Linked DNA regions of Cohaesibacter sp. ES.047. The protein of the gene in region 2 interacts with the protein of the main gene of each other region in a pairwise test. Links are inferred from orthologs where the notes say so. Each region holds a gene or a part of one and is shown on either strand. Other genes may lie near its edges.

The links. Proteins that work in one complex are often made in the same cells at the same time.
Region 1: the proteins of topA (region 2) and CPH65_RS10605 interact in binary tests that used the Escherichia coli proteins (3 or more experiments, as listed by UniProt). The link is inferred for Cohaesibacter sp. ES.047 from one-to-one orthologs.

The regions. Positions count from the first base shown.
Region 1 is NZ_LT907844.1:2,321,397-2,324,876, reverse strand. The notes cover bases 446-3,376. They hold CPH65_RS10605 (YigZ family protein), read right to left. Parts: upstream 2,234-3,376; coding sequence 1,658-2,233; downstream 446-1,657. Other genes in these bases: CPH65_RS10600 (2'-deoxycytidine 5'-triphosphate deaminase), read right to left, coding at 2,252-3,349; CPH65_RS10610 (GNAT family N-acetyltransferase), read right to left, coding at 446-1,403. In the rest of the region: CPH65_RS10615 (glutathione S-transferase), read left to right, coding at 1-408; more of CPH65_RS10610, read right to left, coding at 426-445.
Region 2 is NZ_LT907844.1:4,593,003-4,596,720, reverse strand. What follows is about bases 182-3,350. They hold topA (type I DNA topoisomerase), read right to left. Parts: upstream 3,037-3,350; coding sequence 382-3,036; downstream 182-381. Other genes in these bases: rnr (ribonuclease R), read right to left, coding at 182-315. In the rest of the region: more of rnr, read right to left, coding at 1-181; CPH65_RS21030 (hypothetical protein), read left to right, coding at 3,362-3,592. UniProt on the Escherichia coli protein: Releases the supercoiling and torsional tension of DNA, which is introduced during the DNA replication and transcription, by transiently cleaving and rejoining one strand of the DNA duplex.

The DNA.
Region 1 (3,480 bases), 2.3 Mb from region 2 along the record:
CTTTCGCCGCAAAGCGGCACGCTTGATGACATGCTGGGCTTGATCGGCGCGATGGATGGAGATTTCAAGGGCCATCTGGATCGCTATAAATATGCCACCCGCTTTGAGGATGCGGACGAAGCCACCGAACGTGATCTGGCGATGAAGGCTCTAACGCCGCTTTTTGATCGACTGGACGCGTCACCGCAGCTTTTCGGTGCGCGCATATCCCTTGCTGACATCGCGCTCTTTCCCTTCGTGCGCCAGTTTGCCAACACCGACAGGGCATGGTTCGACGAGGCTGCGCCCGAGCGGCTGAAGCAATGGCTTGAAGGACATGAGGGGTCGGACTTGTTTGCGCAGATCTTTCGCAAATGGCCGGTTTGGAAACCCGGTGATCCGGTCACCCTGTTTCCTGATGCAGATTGAGGGAAAGCGGTTTCAGGTCAGCTGACCCAACGGCGGATGCGACCTGAGAATTGCGATCCCCGGACCATATCAGCAACGCCCATGCCGACACTGCCCAGCATGGAATGGGCATGCCAGAGCGTATAGATCGGTGTTGACTTGGTGCCGAATTTCGCCTTGTAGGGTTCGTCCCCCACAGCAAGGTCAAACAAGGTCATGCCGCGGTCGATACAGTCACGGGCAATATCCTCGGTCATCAGCAGACCTGGGGAATATTTGCTCATGCGCTGATAGTCGAGCCCCATCATCAGATAGACATAGCGTCCCCGATCAGCGATGCCGAACTGGACGGCGGCGACGCGATCATCGTAGGTGAACTGGTAGGTGCGGGCAAACCCGCTCTCGGCTTCATTGATAGCAAGATCGACATAAAAGTCGAAGGATGCCGGATCCTGCAGCATGTCGAAGCCGGGACGGTCCGCATAGCGGTCCTTGTGATAGACACGCAGATATTCGAATGCCGTGCGGATCTCAATCGGATCGGTCAGCACACGCATCTGCCATTCCCCGTTGCGTAGCATCGCGCGCCGTTTCTTGTCGCGGGACTTGCGCTCGGCTTTGGAAATGGCGGTCTGTCGCCACTCATCATAATCCGGTCCCAACTCAACCGCATGAGCGGAAAAACTGGCCCGCTCCATGTAGGCATTGGGGAACAGGCGCATGATCTCTGGGTTGTCGGCTGGCATGTGCTTGATACGCAGCATGTCGTAGGCCCCGAGGGTCTCGCTCAATTTCACACCAAGCGTTACGGGATCGGGAACCCAGTTCCAAATGTCGGGATGCAGGGTCGGAAGGGCATAGTCGACGAGGCCCAGATTGGCATATTCAAGGATGGTCGCACGCATCTTGCGGCGCGCGGTCAAGGGAACAAGACCGAGCAGACGTCCGGATTGGCTGCACCGCATGATAAGCGTACGCTCTTCGACGCTGGACAGTTTGCGAATGTGTCGCTGCATGGCAGAATGCCACGCTGGATGCTGGAAGGCTGTTACCTCCGCAGCCTGAAACAACTCGCGGTATTCGTCCGATCGATAATCAAAACTTGCAGCTACGCTAAACTCAAGCATCTTGCTCTTCACAACCTGATGGTGTTTTCAATCTTTAGACACCAACTTCACACAGAGAGAATAAGCAAGTGTGAATCCGCGCCATGCAAACTACACAACAATGCGCAATATGGCCCGTTTTCCATGATTGGCGACTGGCATGGTTAATAAAGATTGAGTTCTTCCATGAAGGCGTCAAAGTCTTCCAGAGCAGATTGGGGGCCTTTTAAGGTTATATCGACCCCTTCTTCATGGTAGTTGCGCTCAAGCACCTCAAGGGACAACAGGGTAATCTGTCTTTCTATGTCCGAAGTCTGTTCAAAGCGCCCCGTAGCGGTGCGGGTCTCAATGCGCTCCCAGGTGACCAGATCTGCCCGGTCGATGGCCATGGACGCAGCGCCCGAATAGGCCCGAGCCAAACCACCCGCCCCCAGCTTGGTGCCACCGAAATAGCGCACCACAATCACACCGCAGTTGATGAGGTCGCGCCCGATGAGCACCTTGAGCATCGGCATGCCCGAAGTCCCTGCCGGTTCGCCGTCGTCCTTGGCACCTTCCTCGATGCGGTCGTCGTCATGGATGCAGCGAAAGGCCGTGACGTGATGAGACGCCTTTCTATGCTCGACGCGCAACGCTTCAAGGCGGGCATCAAATGTCTTGATGGGAACGAGAAAAGCCAGAAACCGGGACTTTTTCTCTTCCAGTTCGGCATAGACTTCTTTTTCAATGGTCTTCATCATCAATGGCCTTCGCCGGGATCAGGCCGACCGGAAATGTTTCGACAGTTTCAGCCCTTGTGCCTGATAGTTCGAGCCCATCCCGGCCCCGTAAAGGGTCTCAGGCCGCGCGCGCATGCGCTCATAGGCCAGACGCCCAATAATCTGACCATGCTCCACGATGAAGGGCACTTCATGGCTGCGCACCTCAAGGACGGCACGGCTTCCTGAACCACCTGCTTGAGAATGACCAAAGCCGGGATCAAAGAAGCCCGCGTAATGCACGCGGAACTCTCCGACAAGCGGGTCGAATGGCACCATTTCCGCAGCATAGAGAGGCGGGACATGCACTGCTTCGTTTGATACGAGAATGTAGAATTCGTCTGGATCCAGCACCAGCTCCCCCCGTCCGCGGCCCATGATCGGCTCCCAGAAATCGAGAAGATCCTGCGCGTCGCGGCGATCCACGTCGATCACGGCAGCATGGCGCTTGGCGCGATAGCCCACGACACCGTCTCCGGCAAGATCAATCGACAGGGCAATGCCATCGGCGATGAAGGGATCGCTCGAGGCCACAAGGGTCTCGGCCTGATGCAGGGCCAGATGCTCGGCATCGTCAAGGACCACGCGTCCCTGACGGAAGCGGATCTGGGTCAGGCGGCTACCGGAACGGGCGAGAATGGGAAAGGTCCGGGGACTGACTTCCATATAGAGCGGTCCGGAATAACCCTTGGGGATCTTGTCGAACTGCTGAGATCGGTCGGCGATGACGCGGGTGAAAATGTCGAGCCGTCCGGTTGAGCTCTTGGGATTGGCTGCTGCGGCGATGCCTTCGGGCAGCGTCAGGCTCTCCATCAGCGGCACGATATAAACGCAACCGGTTTCCAGCACAGCTCCCTCACTAAGGTCGATCTGGTGTAGCTGAAGATGATCAAGCTTGTCCTTCACCGTGCGATCCGGACCGGGCAGAAAGGATGCGCGGACCCGATAGGCCGTGCGCCCGAGACGCAGATCGAGGCTGGCAGGCTGGATCTGGTCTCCATCAAGGGGCGTGTCGAAAGCGATGGCCCCCGCGTTCACCAGCGCGGCGATATCCGCGTCATTGAGAATACCGGATCCGGAGAAAGAAAGAAGAGACATGAGACCGCCTGCATGAGTTGACTTGCGCTTGTTTACCAAGTTCGCCGGATCAGTGCAATTGCGGCCGCGTCAAGGCCCTGCAAGAAGCCGTTTGCCTTGCCTTTTGCCCGTCGAACCAACTGCATTTTTCG
Region 2 (3,718 bases):
GCCATGCTCCTCGCTCTCCCACTTGACCGGCAGGCCGATCAGATCGCCCTGAGGGTCGCGCTCGACAATGCGATAGACACCAACGGCTGGCAGCTCGCCCGCCTTTGTCAGGCGCTTGCGGCTCTTCTCGAGATGGCCGTCCTCGGTGAGTTCTTTCAGAAGGCGCTTGAGACCAATGCGCGCACCGCCAGTGATGCCGAAAGCCCGGGCGATTTCCCGCTTGCCGGCCTTGCCGGGATTTTCGGCGATAAAGGCAAGGATTTCCTCCTTGGAGGGAAGGCCGTCTTCAACGGTCGGTCTGCGTTTGCGTATCAAGGACCGGTCCTTTTCTTGGTCATGATCCAAGACTTGAGACGAGGCGATCTCCCCAATGTCGGATCATCAGCTTTCGTCTGTGTCTTCGGATTCGGATTTGGCGGCAGGCTTCTTCTTGGCTGCAGGTTTTTTCGCCGTTGTCTTCTTGGCCGTCGTCTTTTTGGCTGTGGTTTTCTTGGCAGCAGGCTTTTTGGCGGCGGGTTTCTTTTTGCCGCTCTTTTCTGCCTTTTCAGCGATGAGCTCCAGAGCCTTTTCCAAAGTGACGTCTTCGGGCTTCAAGTCCTTGGGCAGCGTCGCGTTGATCTTGCCGTGATTGACATAAGGTCCGTAGCGGCCAGACTTGACGGCAATTGCACCGCCGTCAGGATGCTCGCCCAGATCCTTGAGAACCTGTGCTGTTCGCCGTCCGCCGCCATTGGCGCGTTTTTCAGCGAGCAGGCTCACAGCGTGGTTGAGACCAACGGTGAAAATGTCTTCGACGCCGGGAAGGTTGGCATAGGTGCCCTCGTGCAGCACGAAAGGACCGTAGCGGCCAAGCCCAGCAGAAATCATTTTGCCGTCTTCTGGATGCGGGCCGACTTCGCGCGGCAGGGAAAGCAGCTTGAGGGCCTTTTCCAGATCGATGCTGTCGAGCTCCCATCCCTTGGGAATGGAGGAGCGGGGCGGCTTCTTCTCGTCACCAAGCTGCACATAGGGGCCAAAACGACCGGTGCGCAAGGAGACTTCAAGACCCGTTTCGGGATCGGTCCCCAGACCCTTTGGTCCTGCATCTGCATTGCCCTGATTGTCGCCGTTGCCGTCGGCGGTCAACTGTCGGGTATAGCCGCATTCAGGATAGTTGGAACAACCGATGAAGGCGCCATATCGGCTTGTCTTGAGGCTGAGCTGGCCCGTTTCGCAAGCCGGGCAGGCGCGGGGATCCTTGCCCTCTTCCTTGGGCGGGAAGGCATAGGCGGCCAGAACTTCATTGAGCGTGTCGAGCACCTGACTGACGCGCAGTTCCTTGGTGCCATCCACGTGTGAGGAGAAGTCTTTCCAGAAATCGCGCAGGACGTCCTTCCATTCGAGCTCGCCAGCCGAAATTTGGTCGAGCTTTTCTTCAAGGCTCGCCGTAAAGTCATACTGCACATAACGTTCGAAGAAGTTGGACAGGAAGCCGGTAACCAGCCGTCCCTTGGCTTCGGGAATGAGGCGTTTCTTGTCGAGCACCACATAACCACGATCACCCAAAACCGAAAGGGTCGCGGTGTAGGTGGACGGGCGTCCGATGCCTAGCTCTTCCATGCGCTTGATGAGGGTGGCCTCGGTGAAGCGCGGTGGCGGCTCGGTGTGATGCTGGGTTGCCGTGACGGCCTTCTGCGCGAGAGCCTCGCCTTCGCTCATCGGTGGCAGGCGATTGCTCTCTTCATCGTCTTCGTCGTCCTTGCTCTCGGTGTAAAGAGTAAGGAAGCCATCAAAGCGAACGACCGAGCCGGTGGCGCGCAAGTCTGCGCTGCGTGAACCGCTTCGGGCGACGATATCGACGGTGGTGCGCTCCATCTGGGCCGATTCCATCTGGCTGGCCATGGTCCGGCGCCAGATCAGCGTGTAGAGTTTGAGCTGTTCCTCATCGAGATATTGGGCCATCTGTTTTGGATGACGCACAACATCGGTCGGGCGGATGGCCTCGTGGGCCTCCTGAGCGTTCTTGGCCTTGGTGGAATAGATGCGCGGCTTGTCAGGCAGATACTGTTTGCCGAATTCTTTCTCGATTTCAGCGCGGATGGGGCCAATGGCCTCGGGGGCGATCTGCACACCATCTGTACGCATATAAGTGATGAGACCGGTTGTCTCGCCACCAACGGAAACCCCTTCATAGAGTTTCTGGGCGATCTGCATCGTGCGGGCGGCGGCAAAGCCCAGCTTGCGAGAGGCTTCCTGCTGCAATGTCGACGTGGTGAACGGGGCGAACGGGTTGCGCCGAACCGGCTTGGCTTCTACAGACCGGATGCGCAGATCCGCCGCTTCGATCAGCCCCTTGATGTCGGCTGCCTCGGTTCCGTTGGGGATGTCGAGGCGGCCTTTCTTCTTGCCATCCACGGCGACCAGTCGGGCTTGAAAATCGGCGTTGCCTGCAGTTTGCAGGTCCGCGACGATCGACCAGTATTCCTGCGGAACAAATTGTTCGATTTCTTCCTCGCGCTGACATACAAGGCGCAAGGCAACCGATTGAACGCGCCCTGCTGAACGGGCACCGGGAAGCTTGCGCCAAAGTACGGGCGACAGGGTGAAGCCGACGAGATAATCGAGCGCACGGCGAGCCAGATAGGCATCAACCAGCGGCGTGTCGATGTCGCGTGGATGCTTCATCGCTTCGAGAATGGATTCCTTGGTGATGGCGTTGAACACGACCCGCTGGACCGGCTTGTCCTTGAGCACGCCGCGGCGGTTTTTCAACACCTGAAGTACGTGCCAAGAGATGGCTTCTCCCTCGCGATCAGGGTCAGTCGCGAGGATGAGACGGTCGGATTGTTTGACGGCATCTGCAATTTCGGAGAGCCGTTTCTTGCTTTTCGCGTCGGCTTCCCAGGTCATGGCAAAGTCGTCGTCCGGCAAGACCGAACCATCTTTAGACGGTAAGTCCCGAACGTGCCCATATGATGCCAAAACTTTGTAATTGCTGCCTAAATACTTATTGATGGTTTTGGCTTTGGCTGGTGATTCTACGATGACTACGTCCATAGGAGATCCGTACTTCTTCTTCCCCACCACTATTCTGCGAACACGACAAAGTTGTGACCGGTTGGTGGCGGTTTTCCCTGATTCTTATATCTTCAACCTCAGTCACATGACCGCTTACCTCATCAAGGTCAAGGGCGGGAAGCAAAATCGGATCAGTTATTTTGTCTTTCACACATGCGTCGAAAATATGGAGTTGCAACTAAGGATATATATATTATATTGGTGCAACTAAATAATTCAGCTGGTGTTGATTTGCTCGTCAGCACTGGAAACCAGTTCCAAAACTCTTCGGGCGAATGCAGCACCGGAGTTCGGAGTAATCATTGTGAGAGACAGTGCAACGGAAGCCTCGCGCGGTTCGTCAGCCAAGACAGCGGACTATATTTATGCGCATTTGCAAGATCTGACCCAGATGGCGCGCCAGAGTGAACTGGCAATGCTGGTCTATCTTTTGGAGATGGCGCAGATCGAAGCGATGGAAGTCTCAAAACAGATCCGGCCGGGAACGATCAAGGCAAAAGCAATGAACGGGAGCTCGGTAGGCACGCCCGATTGATGCGCGTTTGATTGACGGAAAATATCAGGTGACAAAGCGGGCGCGGCGCATGCCGGTCGGTGGGGTTGCTGGTGCAGCGGCAAATCTTGCGCGTCCCACTCTATCGGCCCACACTCTATCGGCCCA